DNA from 4 places in the Neorhizobium phenanthreniclasticum genome. Region 4 is predicted to be linked to each of the others. Evidence: predicted binding sites of a transcription regulator. Region 4 holds the regulator's gene; each other region holds the start of a gene.
The links. The regulator LexA, encoded in region 4, represses DNA repair genes until DNA is damaged. The targets are predictions, from matches to a motif close to TGTTCNNNNTGTGTTCNG.
Positions count from the first base shown of each region.

Region 1 (4,252 bases), on a different contig from region 4:
CGACTTGTTGAAGCCGTAGTTCGCGAACTTTGCAAGCAGTTCGAAGATGTTGTCGGCCTGCGCCTTGGAGACGCCGTTCTTCACCGCGCCGTCGACAAAGCGCTCGCGCTGCTGGTCCATCTCGGCTTTGATTTTCTTGCCCATGGCACGACGCAAAAGGTCGGCCTCGCCGAGCGAATAGCCTGAGAGCACCTGGGCGATCTGCATGACCTGTTCCTGGTAGACGATGACCCCTTGGGTCTCCTTGAGCAGATAATCGATCATCGGGTGGATCGATTCGATCTCCTCCTCGCCGTGCTTGCGGGCATTATAGGTTGGGATATTCTCCATCGGACCGGGGCGGTAGAGCGCGACCAGCGCGATGATGTCCTCGATGCAGTCCGGCCGCATGCCGATCAGCGCCTTGCGCATGCCGGCACTTTCCACCTGGAACACGCCGACCGTTTCGCCGCGGGAAAGCATCTCATAAGTCTTCTGGTCGTCCAGCGGTATCTTGGCGAGATCGATTTCGATATCGCGCTTCCTGCAAAAATCGACGGCAGTCTTCAGCACCGTCAGTGTCTTCAAACCGAGGAAGTCGAACTTCACCAGGCCCGCCTGCTCCACCCATTTCATGTTGAACTGGGTAACCGGCATGTCCGAACGCGGGTCTCGATACATCGGCACGAGCTTCGAGAGCGGCCGATCGCCGATCACTATGCCAGCGGCATGGGTCGAGGCGTGGCGGTAAAGGCCCTCGATCTTCTGGGCGATGTCGAGAAGGCGCTGGACGACGGGCTCCTTGTCCGCCTCTTCCTGCAGCTTCGGCTCTTCCTCGATCGCCTTCGACAGCGGCGTCGGGTTGGCCGGGTTGTTCGGCACGAGTTTGCAGATCTTGTCGACCTGGCCGTAGGGCATTTCCAGCACACGACCGACGTCGCGCAGCGCGGCGCGCGCCTGCAGCGAACCGAAGGTGATGATCTGCGCCACCTGCTCGCGGCCGTATTTGGCTTGCACGTAGCGGATCACCTCTTCACGGCGGTCCTGGCAGAAATCGATGTCGAAGTCGGGCATCGAGACGCGTTCCGGATTGAGGAAGCGCTCGAAAAGCAGCGAGAAGCGCAACGGGTCAACATCGGTGATCGTCAGCGCGTATGCCACCAACGAACCGGCACCCGAACCGCGGCCCGGGCCGACTGGAATATTGTGCTGCTTTGCCCATTTGATGAAGTCCGACACGATCAGGAAGTAACCCGGGAACTTCATGCGCTCGATAACGCCAAGCTCGAAGTCCAGACGCTCGCGGTAGTCCTGTTCCGTATAGCCGCTCGTCATTCCAAGCGTTGCAATGCGGTTCTCCAGCCCCTCGTTCGCCTGACGGCGCAGTTCCGCCGCCTCGGCCCGTTCGGCCTCTTCCGGATCTGCCGTCGCCCCGGTAAAGCGCGGCAGGATCGGCTTTCGCGTCTTCAGGATGAAGGAGCATCGTCGGGCGACCTCGACCGTGTTCTCCAGCGCTTCCGGCAGGTCGGCAAACAGGGCTGCCATTTCAGCCCGGCTTTTCAGATAATGATCAGGCGTCAGACGGAAGCGGTTATCATCCGAAACGATCGCATTATGGGCGACCGCCATCAGCGCGTCATGGGCGTCGTAATCCGCCTTCGACGGGAAGAAAGCCTCGTTCGTTGCGACCAGCGGCAGGTCATGGTCATAGGCAAGAGTCACCATCTTCTGCTCATGCCGCCGGTCAAATGAACCGTGGCGCTGCAGTTCGACATAAATCCGGTCGCTAAAGATTTCCCTCAGCTTCAGCAGCCGCGCCTCGGCAAGCACCGCATTCCCATCCTTCAAGGCCATGTCGACCGGCCCGCCCGAAGCTCCGGTAAGCGCGATCAACCCTTCGGTGCCGCCCTCCTCCAGCCAGGAACTGCAGATATGCACGGCGCCGTGTCCCTCGCCGCTCAGATAGGCGCGGCTGATAAGGTCGACCAGCCTTTCGTAGCCCGCAGCCGTCGCCGCAAGCACGACAATCGCCGGCAGCTTGGCAAGCTGCTGATGGCCGGCGCGTCGCTCTTCCGACTGGTCTTCCATATCGATCGAAAGCTGACAGCCAATGATCGGCTGCAGCCCTTCATCGATCGCCTTCTGGGCAAATTCCAGCGCAACGAAGAGATTGTTCGTGTCGGTGATCGCGATCGCGGGCTGATGATCCGCAACCGCCTTGGAAAGTATCTTCTTGAGCGGCAGTGCCCCTTCAAGAAGCGAATAGGCGGAGTGAACGCGAAGGTGAACGAATTGCGGGCTATCGCCCAACGATTCCGATCCCGATTTTACGTTCGCCGTATCTGCCATGTCCGCGCCTTACCCACTTCATGAATCGGGCTATTTTCCGGTGCGGCTTGCCGAGAGTCCAGTTCAGATTTCCTCGCTCAACGTCTTTCGGATGACGAGGCCTTAAGCGAGACTTCCCTCACATGGCCATGACGAGCATGGACAGGCTTGCCACGAAGGTGGCGATGGAAGCGAATGCGGCAATGTCACGAAGAATGTCAGTCATCGTCGTCTCCCGTGTTCGTTATGTTTTCAATTTGTTCTCTTTTTGTACAAAAGTCAACAGAAGAACAAAAGGAGAAATCCGGTTTCGGGATTATGGTTAAAATTGGAGAAAAGCCTTTTTCCAAGAGGTTTTGGTGGGCTAGGATTAGCACAACAGACGCAGGAACCTTCCACATGAGAAAACTTGCAATTCTTGTCGCCTATCTCCTTGCCAGCCCGGCGATGGCCGAAAAGGTGATCGATCCCAGCCGAATCGCCGCCGTCGCGACGGGAGATTTTGACCGGGATGGCGACAGCGATCTCGCCATGATCGTGCGTCCGCCACCGAAACACGGCGCGGACGGCAATGGCATCTACATCTATCTCGCCGAACCCTACGAAGGACGGATGACGCTCAAGGCAGCTGCCGCGAACAAAGTGCCCGGCTCGTTTATCTATGCGGGAGAATCGGTTGCAATCGCCGCCTTGCAGAACGGATCAATTCTGGTAACGGCGAAAAACGATACGCCCGGGCAGCGGCATTACGAGATCAGGCTCACGCTTGCCTATCGGAACTCGGATTTCCTGGTGGCGGGCTTCAGCTTTTCAGAGGACGTGCCGGACCCGATCGAATGCGACGTCAACTTGCTGACAGGCAAAGGCAAAGTGAACGGCCAGCCGATCGCCGGCACGCCAGGCGCGGTTCCGGTCGCTCAATGGGAGAACGAGATCGGGCAAGACATCTGCAAGGGGCGATAAGCCGTCTGCCAGCATATTTTCATAGGGGAAACGAGGGGAAGTCCCCCTTGGCGATCACGGTTGTTTTCAGGAGCGGTCGGGACACATCGAGTGCCCCGTATCGAAATTTACAAATGACACGTGACGTATCCCGTTCAGCCAAGTTTTTCCGCACAACTCCGGTTCCTCTGCGGCGATATGGTCTTACGTCTTTGCGCGATGCCCCACGGGGTTGTGTGCGACACACGCGCGACCGACGCAGCGCTGCCGGATCTCTGTGACCGGCACAGGGTAACGGGAATATGGCGCCAATCGCCGGCGCCTAACCGGCCTCACATCTCCACGACCTTGCCGCCCTCAATCGTCACGCGGCGGTCCATGCGGCCGGCAAGTTCGTGGTTGTGGGTGGCGATCAGTGCCGCAAGGCCTGACTGGCGTACCAGCGCCTCCAGCGCATCAAAGACATAGGATGCCGTCTTGGGGTCGAGGTTGCCGGTCGGCTCGTCTGCGAGAAGCACGCGCGGCGCGTTGGCGACCGCGCGGGCGATCGCCACGCGCTGCTGTTCGCCGCCCGACAATTCGGCCGGGCGATGCTCGGCCCGAGGGCCGATGCGCATGTAGTCGAGAAGTTGGGCTGCCCGTTCCTTCGCCTCTGCCTTCGAAAGGCCGGCGATCAGTTGCGGCATCATGATGTTCTCGATCGCCGTGAATTCCGGCAGGAGATGGTGGAACTGGTAGACGAATCCGATCTCCGAGCGGCGAATCGCGGTGCGCTCGTCGTCAGACAAATCGTTACAGGGGCGCCCGCCGATGAAGACCTCGCCGTCATCCGGATGCTCAAGCAGGCCGGCAAGATGCAGCAGCGTCGACTTTCCCGTACCGGACGGCGCGACCAGCGCCACCATTTCGCCGCGCACCAGCTCGAAATCCGCGCCCTTCAGGATCGAAAGCGTGGTGTCGCCCTGGCCGTAGTGACGCTGGACGCCCGAAAGCTGCAAGACAG
Region 1 is NZ_JBEAAL010000009.1:116,802-121,053, forward strand. Features, by position in the region: gene dnaE (DNA polymerase III subunit alpha) at 1-2,328, opposite strand, end outside; gene ABK249_RS14835 (FG-GAP repeat protein) at 2,707-3,270, shown strand; gene ABK249_RS14840 (ABC transporter ATP-binding protein) at 3,582-4,252, opposite strand, start outside.
Region 1: the regulator LexA is predicted to act here: its motif matches at 2,555-2,572, upstream of ABK249_RS14835 (FG-GAP repeat protein).

Region 2 (4,252 bases), on a different contig from region 4:
TGCCAAGGCCGGAAAGGCCAAGAAGGCTTGCTGTCAACACCATTTCTTCAGGGCGTGCAGCCCCCTCCAGGAAGGAGAAGTTGGTCTTGGCGCCGATCTCGAAAAAAACGGGGGCATTCTTCATGCGAAAATCCCATGGACGCGCCAGCTTGGCGCTGTTTTTCCGTCGTAATGGCCTTCGCGAAAAATCCAGAAACGTCGACCTGCATCGCTTTCCAGGCGAAAATAATCACGTTCCTCCGCCTCCTTAGGATCTATCCACCATTCCGGCGAAATCCGTTCAGGACCTTCGGCCCGAACGACCCGATGAACGATCCGGCGCCAGCGAAACCGCTGGGGCGGGCCATCCGGTACCGTTGCGGCAAAAGCATCTATCGGCTCCGGATGGTGGAAAAGGCGCAATGGCCGATCAGATCTGGGCGCGAAGGCTAAATCTTCATCCCCTTTCTTCTGCGCGCTTCCCGCCGTCATCGCCGGCACAAAAACTCTCGCCCGTTCCGGCATATGGCTTTGCCGCAGTTCCGCAAACTGTAGACAATCCGCCCCCAAACGCGCCGAAACTCGATCGACAAAATCCGCAAGTGAGATCTCACTCTCTCCGTCGCCGATGAAATCGCCTTGCGCGGCCCCAAAAGTGTCGTGCTGCAGCACATTGAGGCGCAGGAGTTCGAAACCGAAGCCCGCATCGAGATCGTCGTGTACGGCGTTCAGACGCTCGGAAAACAGGGTCGAGATACGTTCCGGATCGCGTAGCGGCTGCGAAGCCCCGGCAGCTATGCGGAACACCCGGCCATCGATGCGGAAAAGCACCAGCTCGAAAACTCGCCCGCCAATTCCGCGAACTTCCAGTCCCGGTCGAAGAGACGTCGCGATCTGCCCAGTCAGCTGCAGGATATGTTCCTCCGCCTGAATCGGTTCGGCGAGCCGCCGCTCGGCAGAAAGAGCCGCGACAGGCCGTCGGGGAGAAATCGCTTCCTCATTCGCCCCAAGCGCCTGATCCAGCCGAAGAAGCAATTGCGTGCCGAAACGGCGGGCAAGCGGCGCACGCGGCATGGGAAAAAGATCACCGACCCGTTTCAGCCCGAGCTTATGCAGTGAGACGATCATGGCGTCGTCTATGCGCAAGGCATTGACCGGCAATGGGGCCAGCACCTCTTTCATCGTTTCGTCATCAATTACGCCACCGCGTCCGAAACGACAGGCCGCCCAGGAGAGACCGGGGGACGAAGAAATCGCTCCTTTGACATCGAACCCCATATGAAAAAGCCGTTTAAGAATATCCCTTAACAAGGCCTCTTCACCCCCGAAGAGATGCGCACAACCGGTAATGTCCAGAAGGAGGCCCTCGCGGCCATCAAGTGCCACGAGTGGAGTATAACGGTCGCACCAGTCGGCGATGGCTTCGAGCAGCACCTGGTCGGCTTCCTCATCCTCATCCATCACGTCAATCTTCGGAAACATGGCGCGCGCTTCCGCGAGGCCCTGTCCTCGTTTCAAACCGAGCCGTTCGGAAACTTCATCGAGTGCAGTAAGCCGCATGGCATTGTCACGCCGCCCGGCACAGAGGATCGGCGGATGGTCAGGACGCCCTCTCGTTCGCCACGACAGGCCCCAGAACTGGCGAGCGATCCTGTCGGTCGGCAGATGCGGGAAGACCAGCGCCAAGATGCGTTGACGGGTTACGGAAAGAGGAAGTTTCTCCTGTTTCACGGTCGAGCGAAAATTGACGGTCACGGGAATTCCACTCCAGAAAGAAGGAGAGCGGAGCCGGATTGCGGCTCTTCTCCAGGGTCAGTTGGAAAACGGGATGGCCGATGCTGCCGCCAAGCATGGATCCATCCGGAAGGCGTCGCCCGGAGGCTCGCGCCGGTTTGACAAGGAAGCGGAAAAAAGCACTGCTCGCTTCTTCTTCGCCCGCATGCCGCAATAGGAAAAGTGGCCGTCCCGCTGCTTTCGCCCGCAGGCCAAGCCTCCGGCTTTCGGTAAGGCCGAAATGCCTCGGGTTGCCCCGTATTTCGAGAATGGTGGCGGACAGGACACCGCTCGCCACCGCAGTTTCTGCAAGCCATAGTGCATCATCCAGCCTGCGCGGCGACGCATAAAGAATCTCGTGAGGGTCCAGCCCGAATTGCCTGAGGCCAACAGCATAAGGAGCGCCGGCCTCCTGCCTGGAAACGACGTCACCGACCCATAAAACCGGTGCCTCGCTTGTTTCCATGGCCTTGAGATAAGCGGCAAGCGCAAGTACAAATCCGCTCGCCGCGCCCGCATCCAGCATCACCATCGAACGAATTTCCGTGAGGCCGTCAAATGGCAGGCCACCATCCAAAGCAGCGTCCAGAGGCGCTATGCCGAATGGCAGGCGGGGTTGATTGTTCCTGGATTTTTGCGCTTCAGGATCCGTGGCAGCATCTGCCTGCTTCGCCGCAGCCAGGCTGGGCAAGGGTTTTCCCTCCATTCTGGCGATTTGTTCGCGCAGGGCAAAAAGCGTTTCCCGCGCCGTGGCGTTCTCGGCCATGGCGTCAGCTCCCATCATGAATGTTCACTTTATGTTCTTATGGATTCCAGAGGCCTTCGAAAGAGTCAACAACCAAATGGCAGGAATCTTTTCCTCTGGCGGTAGGCCAATGATTCTTCTCTCGAAAAATATCGTCGAAGGCACTATATGGGCCTGATCAGAAGGAGAACTCATGGCCCGTATCGACCAGACCGACGATTGGCGGGATCGCCACGCGCCGACGATCAACTCGTTCGAGTCGCTGGCGATCGAGGCCTATGGTCACTTGCCAGAGGAATTCCGGGCCCTTACCACCAACCTGATCATCGAGATCGAGGATTTTCCGGACGATGAGGTGTTCGAGGATATGGCGCTCGAAACACCCTTCGACCTGCTCGGTCTGTTCGAAGGTCGCGGCATTTCCGAGCGCTTCAACATGGAAACGGGCGAACTGCCGAACCGCATCCGGCTCTATCGCCGGCCGATCCTTGATTACTGGGCCGAAAACGATGAGACGCTGGGCGATATCATCACCCATGTGCTGATCCACGAAATCGGTCATCACTTCGGCTTGAGCGACGACGACATGGAACGCATCGAGGCCAGCGCCGAAGACGCCGCCCAGCGTTAAGGTCAATCGACAGAGCTTTTATTGCTCGCCAAGTTTCATGTCCGGATCATAATCCTTGCCATGAACGGTCTTGATGACCGCCTGGCCGCACTGCATCTCGCCGGTCGTGGCATTGAAGGCATAGGTCGGGGAACCATGAAGCTCCCAGCCCTTGTTCAGCGCAGCTGTCACCTTGTGACAAAAAGAAGAGTCGTCAGGACCGGTGAGGAAGCGATAGAGTTTCATGAAAGTTTCTTTCGTTCGGCAATGATCCGCGTCCTGGCGACAAGCTTTTCAGCCTCCGCCAGATGGAGGCGCTCGACCATTTTGCCGTTCAGATTGATGACGTTGAGATGTTGGGATTCCGGCCGGGCAAAAGCGGCAATCACCGCTTCAGCCTCTTCCACGGCCCGCGGGTCGGGACCGAAATGCCGGTTAGCAGGTTCGATCTGGGCCGGATGGATCAGCATCTTGCCGGAAAAACCCATGGCACAACCTTGGGCACATTCCGCATCGAAAGCTTCCGCATCCTTGAAATCGTTGAAGACGCTGTCGATCACGTCGATGCCATAAGCCCGTCCGGCAAGCACCACCTGCATCAACCAGGGCACGAGGTAGGCACGGCCAGGCTGCGACAGGACACCGGTTCCCTTGCGCAGGTCGTTGAGGCCGACGACGAAACATCGGAGCCGCTCATCCGCCCCGGCAATCGCCGCCGCGTTCAGAACACCTTTCGGCGTCTCGATCATCGCCCATATGGCAAGCTCGTCCGGGGCACCGGTCTCGGACAGGATATCCGCGATCGCTTGCACCTCAGAAACCCGCTCCACCTTGGGAACCAGCACCACTTCTGGCGATATCTCGACCACGAGATCCATGTCGGCTCTGCCGAACTCGGTTTCGAGAGGGTTGATGCGGATGATAGTTTCCCGGTTTCGCAGCGGCCCTTCCCTGAACAATCGGCGCAGATTGTCGCGAGCCTCGATCTTCTTCTCCGGCGCCACGGAATCTTCCAGATCGAAGATCACCGCATCGCAATCGAGACCATGTACCTTTTCCAATGCCCTTGCATTACCGGCCGGCACGCTCAGGACAGAGCGGCGAAGACGAGCGGGAGCAGAATTGATGTCAGTCAAGGCGGTCAT
Region 2 is NZ_JBEAAL010000024.1:103,317-107,568, reverse strand. Features, by position in the region: gene ABK249_RS25200 (error-prone DNA polymerase) at 1-124, opposite strand, end outside; gene ABK249_RS25195 (Y-family DNA polymerase) at 121-1,539, opposite strand; gene ABK249_RS25190 (ImuA family protein) at 1,580-2,518, opposite strand; gene ABK249_RS25185 (metallopeptidase family protein) at 2,691-3,128, shown strand; gene ABK249_RS25180 (DUF1737 domain-containing protein) at 3,147-3,353, opposite strand; gene ABK249_RS25175 (HpcH/HpaI aldolase/citrate lyase family protein) at 3,350-4,252, opposite strand.
Region 2: the regulator LexA is predicted to act here: its motif matches at 2,540-2,557, upstream of ABK249_RS25190 (ImuA family protein).

Region 3 (4,252 bases), on a different contig from region 4:
TCACGTTCCAGCGCTTTGTTGAAACTGGCGCGGTTTGCCAAGCCCGTCAGCACGTCATGATGAGCCAGGTGCTGCAACTCGGCGCGGCTTGCAGAAAGCCGCTCGGACCGGCGAAACAATAGCAATCCGAGGACGCTCGTCGCCCCAAAGATGCAGAGGACGCCAGCACCGAGGGCCGGCAGAGTTTCGTTCCGGACGGTGGCGCCGGGGCGGAACGGCGTCCAGCAGAAGTAGCCGATCGTCTCGCGCTTTGACGAGATCAGCGGCACATAGGCGTGCTCGCTATCGTCTGCCTGCGGTGTGAAGTGCATGTCTTCAAACTGGTACTGGCTCCCGATACTGCTCGGGAAGCTACCGTCAAGGAAGCGGACCGCCACATGCAGGTTTTCGTCTCCCGGCCGCTGCTCCAGGTCTCCGCTGTCGGACACGATCGGCTTGACGCTGACGATGGCGGGCCTGCCGCCGACCACGGCCAAGTCGCTCTCACCGATCGACAAGACTCGCTCCGTCACGCCGGTGGTGTCATCCGCAAACAACCGCTGCTGCAGTTGTGCGACCAGCGGGAGGTAAGCCGTCCGAAACTCCTCCAGCGTCACCGATCGGTCGTCTGCCGCCACGAAATGATAGATGTCGGTGCCGTCCGCAGCGAGGACAAATGCCGCATCATGCTGGAAATAGGAATGCATCCAGCTGCCCAGGTTGGCGTCCAGCCAATCGACATCGCGCTCCGCAGTCCGTGTGACCGCATCGTCCCAGACCGTCACGCTCTCCTGATCGTGTGCGATCTCCGTACGCATATTGGAGACGATCAGGGTGACGAGATCCTGTTGGCGTTGCGCGGCGGCTGCATCCATTCGGCCGGCCGACCAATACAAGCTGAGAAGGACGAGCGCGCCGAAGACGACCGAAATAGCGAAAGGAAGCAAACCCCAAAGGAAAAGCCTCGACCGGGAGAACATACCTATGCGACCACCGTTCTTGTTATTTCGAATATCGTAAAACAGGAACACTTAATGTCCCTGCAACGGCTATCGTTCCTGAAGTCTTAATCTCCAGCGGCAATCCGCTCGTCGCAGCTCAAGCGTCCTGCCGCGACCTTCAGACCGGAGCTTCGTCGACGGTCTCGTCACCCGGCCGGCTCAGCATTGCCAGCAATTGCTGCCGATCCCGCAGCCCCATCTGAAACAGATCGATCAGATCGGCTGCCAGCTTGGAGGCACGAGCAGTCTCTTTTTGGAGACCTCGCTGAAGGCAGACCTCATCGAAGACGCTCTGCAGCATCTGGAGTTCCTCCGGTTCAACCGGAGACGCAAAGGAATGATGATTCTGGAGCATTGCGGGATACGGTCACCAGCTTTGTTGGACGCGTTATATAAGTTTAAACCGACGCGTTCCTATCAGCGAACCTTCATGGATCATTTATTGTAGATGGAACGAACAGGTGCTCGATGGACAGCATGCGCTGGGTCGGTTCTGATCGCTTTCCCCGGCTTGGTTCTCAGAAAAAATTGTCCGATACTTGCCCGATGTCGGCTATGGCTGGGCATGCGACCGAAATCGAAATGGTCGCCTGGATCAGGGGCAGAATACTGGGTGTCGCGCTAACTGTTAATGACGGTTGAGTTATTTCCAACGCCGGATCTACGATCGGCATTTGCCCCGATTGTGGATGTCGAAGCCGGATAACGCCCTCGATCGCCGCATGTGCGCCTTCGCCGGCGGTTTCGGGTTGACCTCCCGTCGTCAATACTTCTGCCCGGCAGACCGGTCCTGTCATGTGGCGAAAAGCTAACTATCTCAGCTGCTCAATTTTCCCAAGCCGCTTCGGAACCCTGCTCTACGGACAAAAGTCCAGCGTCGTGCGCAGGGCGAGGGTATTTCAAAAAAAGTCCCCTTCGGTCATCGCTCTGAATCCGCTCGCTGAATCGACGATTCCACCGATCGAGCCCTGCAAAGCTGCCGTACATGCACATTGACTCATTTTCCAGATTAGAACAGATACAGAACATATTCGTTTCTCTCAAGCAATAACAGCTCCCGCGAAGAAGGAGACCATGAGCCAATCCGCCTCAACTGCCGTTCTTTCGGAACTGCGCGAACGCATCGCACATCTGGAAGGTGCCGCCAGCCGCCAGAAGACCGTGCTGCCGTTCGGCGTATCCGACATCGATGACTGTCTTCCGGGCGGCGGGCTCGCCTATGGCGCCATCCATGAGGTGGCGGGCGGCGGCAATGGTGCGGTGGATGGGGCAGCGGCCGCACTCTTCGTCGGCGGCATCGCGGCGCGAACGAAGGGCAAGGTGGTCTGGTGTTTCACCCGCGCCGATCTCTTTGCCCCGGCTCTGGCGCAGGTGGGCTTGCATCCCGACCGGGTGATCTATGTCGAGGCGGGCCGCGAGGAGGATGTGCTGGCAAGCTTCGAGGAGGCTCTGCGCTATGGCGGCCTTGGCGCCGTCGTCGCCGAACTGGTGCGCCTGCCGATGGTCGCTTCGCGCCGGCTGCAGCTCGCCGCCGAAAGCTCCGGCACGATCGGACTGGCGATCCGGCGATGGCGCCGGCAGGCGGAAGCATCGGATTTCGGGATGCCGACGGCGGCGGTGACGCGGTGGCGTGTCTCAGTCCTGCCGTCCGAGCCGCTTCCGGTTCCGGGCGTCGGCCGCGGACGCTGGCGCGCGGAGCTGATGCGGGTGAGAGCAGGGGAGCGCGCGGAATTTGTCATAGGTGCATGTGATGGCCAGGGTCGTATCTGTCTTTCTTCCGACACTGCCGACGGATCGGGTGAGGCGCGCCGATCCTTCGCTACCGGCTGACAAGCCGCTGGTGATCGTCGCCAAAAGCGGCTCCAAGCGGTGGATTTCTGCCGCCGACACCGCGGCTCTGAAACTTGGTCTGCATGTCGGCATGCCGGCAGCCAAGGCGCAGGCGCTGGTCCAGGGTCTGATGATCTTCGATGCAGATCCGCATGCCGATGGTGAGACTTTGGAACGCCTGTCGCTCTGGGCGCTGACGCAATATTCGCCGGTCGTCGCCATGGACCCGCCGGACGGGATCGTCATGGACACGGAGGGCGCCGATCATCTGCAGGGCGGCGAGGAACGGATGCTGTTCGGTCTCGTCAATCGCTTCCGTGCCAAGGGACTGGCCGCCCGCGCAGCGATTGCAGATACTTGGGGCGCCGCGCATGCGCTGGCGCGGGCGACCCGTCGCGAGACAATCATCGTGCCTCCCGGAAAGATCGCCGAGGCTGTGGAGCGCTTGCCGGTTTCATCCCTGCGCCTGCCCGCGGAAATCGTCGCCAGCCTGCGCACCCTGGGCTTCGCCACTGTCGGCGAGCTGGCCGCCACGCCGCGCGCGCCGCTGGTGCTGCGCTTTGGCCCGGAAATCACCCGCCGCCTCGATCAGATGTATGGCCGTCTGGCTGAGCCGATCGATCCGATCCGGCCTGCCGAACTCGTCGAAGTCCATCGCTCCTTCGCCGAGCCGATCGGCGCCGCTGAAACCATCGAAAAATACATCACCCGTCTGGTCCGGCTGCTTTGCCTGGAGCTTCAGAAGCGCGGGCTCGGCGTCCGGCGTGTCGATCTCATCGTCCATCGCGTCGACAATACCATTCAGGCCCTGAGGGCAGGGACGGCAAAGCCGGTCCGTGACGCGGCTTGGCTGACGAAGCTGTTCAACGACCGCATCGAAAACATCGAACCCGGTTTCGGTATCGAGAAGCTGACGCTCGCCGCCATCATGGTCGAGCCGCTGGCGGAAAAGCAGAATGCCTCCTCGCTCATCGAGGAGGAAGTCAAGGATGTCACGCCGCTGATCGATATCCTCGGCAATCGCGGCGGCCAGCGGATCTACCGAGCCGCGCCGGTGGCAAGCGATGTGCCGGAACGCAGCGTCCGGCGGGTTGATCCTACAGCCGAAGAGAAGGGAGAGACCTGGCCGTCGCAATGGCAGCGGCCGCCGCGACTGCTCGCCCGGCCGCAGCTGATCGAGGTGATCGCATTGCTGCCGGACCATCCGCCGGTCTCGATCACCTGGCGGGGCAGGCGTCACCGGGTGGCGCGCGCTGACGGGCCGGAGCGGATCTTTGGAGAATGGTGGCTGAGACGATCGGAGTTTCGGGCGGTCAGGGACTATTTCATCGTTGAAAGCGAGAGCGGTGAGCGCTTCTGGATCTTTCGTTTGGGCGACGGCGTCGATGCCGGAACCGGGTCGCACAAGTGGTACCTACATGGGCTTTTCGCATGAGATACGC
Region 3 is NZ_JBEAAL010000036.1:42,206-46,457, reverse strand. Features, by position in the region: gene ABK249_RS30055 (putative bifunctional diguanylate cyclase/phosphodiesterase) at 1-854, opposite strand, end outside; gene ABK249_RS30050 (hypothetical protein) at 1,099-1,281, opposite strand; gene ABK249_RS30045 (ImuA family protein) at 2,055-2,810, shown strand; gene ABK249_RS30040 (Y-family DNA polymerase) at 2,731-4,245, shown strand; gene ABK249_RS30035 (error-prone DNA polymerase) at 4,242-4,252, shown strand, end outside.
Region 3: the regulator LexA is predicted to act here: its motif matches at 1,991-2,008, upstream of ABK249_RS30045 (ImuA family protein).

Region 4 (4,252 bases):
ACGCTGGCGCTATTTAGTCCGCGTCGGACGGACAGCCAATCCCGAGATCCGACGCCCTCCGGAGCGGGTGTCGCTGCTTGCCAGGGCGCGGCACGAATCTGCGGAAACCGGCGAGACGATCAGCGGCCGGGTACGCATATCGCCGCCTTCGGGGCCTGCGCTGCCGGGGCTTAACGATTTCGCCTTCTCTTCTTATTTCGATGGTATCGGCGCCGTCGGTTTTTTCTATGGAGTGCCGAATAAGGAGGCAGGCCCGGCGTTGCCGCGAGCCTGGATTGCAGAATTCGAAAGCGGGCTTTTTGATCTGCGCAGCGCCATTGCAAGCCATATTCGCGAAACGGTGCCGGGCGATGCGGGCGCCTTCGCAGCCGCGATCGTGACCGACGAACGCCGGGCTATTTCCAAGGAGACCACCGAGGCGCTCCGGCTTTCCGGACTTGCCCATATCGTCGCGATCTCCGGGCTGAACATGGCGCTTGCCGCCGGCATCTTCTTTGTCGGCGTCCGCACTGTCCTTTCGTTTTTTCCCGGGTTTGCCCAGGCCTATCCGGTGAAGAAGATCGCTGCCGCCGGCGCGCTCGTGATGGCGACCGCCTATTACCTGATTTCCGGCTTCGGTGTTTCGGCCGAGCGGGCGTATATCATGATGGCGGTCATGCTTGTCGCAGTCTTCTTCGACCGACCGTCGATCAGCTTGCGCAACGTGGCGCTTTCGGCCCTGATCATTATCGCCGTTTCGCCCTCGGAAATCCTGGGGCCCAGCTTCCAGATGTCCTTTGCGGCTACCGCAGCGCTGGTCGCCGGTTATGCGCTCTGGAAAAATCGATCGAAAAAGCACGATCCGGAACCGCTGCAAATTCGTCACCCTGTGGTGACGCCGGTACTGGCTTCCTGGAAATTCATTGCGGGCATTCTTGCCACGACCCTGATCGGCAGCACGTCGACGGCGATCTTTTCGGTCGAGCATTTCCATCGGATTGCGACCTACGGCGGCCTGGCGGCAAACCTCGCCGCCATGCCGATCATTTCTTTCGTGGTCATGCCGGCCGGACTGGTCGGCATGCTGCTCGTACCGTTCGGGCTCGATGCGCCTTTCCTGAAGCTCATGGGTCTCGGCCTGGAAGCGGTGATCTCCATAGCAAGACATGTCGCGGCCTGGGGCGGCGACGCCGGTATCGGTCGTCAGCATCCCTGGTTCCTGCCTGTCTCCACGGCCGGTTTTCTTCTGCTGACCCTTTTGAGAAGCAGGCTTCGGCTGGTCGGCATTCCGCTCGTTGCCGCCGCATTGCTGTTCTCCTGGCACGAACGATCGAAGCCCCTGCCGGATATTCTAGTTGCCGAGGACGGAACGATGATTGCCGTGATAGGCAGGGAAGGTATTGCCACCAACCGCACCCGTCCGCCCGATTTCATCTACGGCCAGTGGAAACGGGCACTTCTCCTGGGCGATCCCATAAAACCGGACGTGTCATCAGCAAGAGATAAACCGCCCGATGGGAAGCCTGAGGAGCGCCGCGAGCTGACGCAGGCCGAAATCGAGACGGCGCGGTCCCGCATCAGGCAGGTGCCTGCCGGTCATTTCGTATGCGAGCCGCGTGTCTTCTGCGGGGTGAAAACTTCCGGGGGCACCAACATAGCCTCCGTCGAAGACAGCCGTTATGCCGGTGCGGCCTGCGATGCCGCCCATATCATCATCGCGCCGCGCGCCCGTTTCGATCACTGCCGCTCCGGCGCATTGATGATCAACGGCAATGCTTTGCGAAAGACTGGTGCGCTCGAAATTTCCCTGCACGGCGCAGCCGACATCCGGCAATGGACTATTCGCCCCGCCATGGCCGGCCATGACCGCCCCTGGAGCAGGCATCGCCACTATGACTGGCGGAACAAGATGTTCGCCTCGGCGCTCCCGGAACCGCTTCGGCAATTGATCAATGGTAACGGCGGATGAGGCCGACCAGCTTGCCCTGGACCTTTACCCGGTCGGGCGGGAATATCCGGGTTTCGTAGGCCGGGTTCGCGGCTTCCAGCGCGATCGAGGCGCCACGGCGGCGGAAGCGCTTCAGCGTCGCTTCCTCCTCGTCCACCAGCGCTACGATGATGTCTCCCGGATTGGCGGTGTTGCTGTTGCGGATGATCACCGTGTCGCCGTCCAGGATGCCGGCCTCGATCATCGAATCACCCTTGACTTCCAGCGCGTAATGTTCGCCGGAACCAAGCATCTCGGCGGGCACTGCGATATCATGCGTGTTGTTCTGGATCGCCGAGATGGGCACGCCGGCGGCGATGCGGCCCATGACGGGAACCGTGGTGGCGTTGGAGAGATCGTCGTTGGCTGCGGGCTTGGCCGGAGCGGCAGCGACCGGCTGCGGCTTGCCGAGGCTGCCCTCGATAACACTCGGCGAGAAGCCGCGGCGTGGCTGCAGGCTCGACTGATAGGCTTCCGGCAGCTTGATGACTTCAAGGGCACGTGCCCGGTTCGGCAGGCGGCGGATGAAGCCGCGCTCCTCCAGTGCGGTGATCAGCCGGTGGATGCCGGACTTCGACGCGAGGTCGAGCGCGTCCTTCATTTCGTCGAAGGAGGGCGGCACGCCGGATTCCTTCATGCGTTCGTGAATGAACAGAAGCAATTCCTGCTGTTTGCGCGTGAGCATATTTGGCACCTTGAGAGTCGGAAACAAATCAAGAACATACACTATATGTTCCATATGTGTTCCGCAAGTCCCTAAATTTTCGTGAAGTATGATGATTTTTCTTCATGGATGTCTGCAACATATCTCTTTCGACACCACTTGCTCGAAGCCGATCCGCTGCCAATGTAGTGCTGCGATTCCGGATTCTGGGGGCTCTCGCGTGAATGCTAGACTAATCGATCATCTCGTTCTGCCGGTGGCGGACCTTGCCGTCGCGCGTTCGCGACTGGCAGAACTCGGATTTACAGTTGCGCCGGAGGCCTTTCATCCTTTCGGCACGGCCAATGCCTGCGTGTTTTTCTCGGATGGGGCCTATCTGGAGCCGCTGGCGATCGCCAACCGGCGTCAGGCGACAGCCGCGGCCAAGCGCGGCAATGTCTTCACCGCCCGGGATCTCGACTTCCGCAAGGCGCGTAACAGTCAGGGCTTTTCGGCCCTCGCGGTTGCCACGGGCGATGCGGCAGCCGATCACGCGCGTTTCAGGCTGCGCGGGATTTCCGCGGGCGATATCCTGGAATTCTCCCGCGGCGTGAAGATGCCGGACGGTTCCGAGACTGAGGCAAGCTTCCGGCTGGCCTTTGCGGGAGACGAGCATGCGCCGGATTTCTTCTTGTTCTCTGCACAGCGGATCAATCCGCTGCCGGCCGATCGAGGCGAACTGGAACGCCATTCCAATACGGTGACCGGCTTGAGCGAGATCGTTCTTTCGGCCGCATCGCCCGACGATTTTGCGCCCCTGCTCGAAGAGGTGCTGCTTGCGAAAGCCGGGATCGAAGCTGCGGCCGTGGAGCTTGTCGCTTCGAACACGCGCATCCGCGTCATGCAGGATCAAGATCTCGAATCGGAATTCGCCCTTGCGCCGTTGCCGAATGCCGAAGGTCTGCGCGGCCGGGCGATCATCTTCAAGACTGCCGATCTTGCCGTGACAGAGATCATCCTTGCTGCTAATGACGTCGCATTCGTCCGTCGGGAGGGCCGTGTGCTGGTCCAGGCGGCGCCCGGCCAGGGTGTGTTGTTCGGTTTCGAGGAATAGTCTCATGGAAGTCTCCGCCAATCCGCGCGTCTCCGTCGGCGAAGGGCACGGCAAGGTCGTCTTCGCACAGGATGCCCGCCTGTCGCTGATCGCCGGCCCGTGCCAGATGGAAAGCCGCGACCACGCCTTCATGATGGCGGGTGCGCTGAAGGAGCTTTGCGACAAGCTCGGCATCGGGCTCGTCTACAAATCATCCTTCGACAAGGCGAACCGCACGTCGATTTCCGGCAGGCGCGGCATCGGGCTCGAAAGCGCCATGGAAATCTTCGCCGATCTGAAGAAGGAATTCGGCTTCCCGGTTCTCACCGACATTCACACGGAAGAGCAGTGCGCCATCGTCGCACAGACGGTGGACGTGCTGCAGATCCCGGCCTTCCTTTGCCGCCAGACGGACTTGCTTGTCGCTGCGGCGAAAACCGGCCGCGTCATCAATGTCAAGAAGGGCCAGTTCCTGGCACCCTGGGACATGAAGAACGTGTTGGCCAAGTTCACCCAGAGCGGCAATCCGAATGTGCTGCTCTGCGAACGC
Region 4 is NZ_JBEAAL010000020.1:121,797-126,048, forward strand. Features, by position in the region: gene ABK249_RS23225 (ComEC/Rec2 family competence protein) at 1-1,948, shown strand, start outside; gene lexA (transcriptional repressor LexA) at 1,929-2,651, opposite strand; gene ABK249_RS23235 (VOC family protein) at 2,851-3,723, shown strand; gene kdsA (3-deoxy-8-phosphooctulonate synthase) at 3,728-4,252, shown strand, end outside.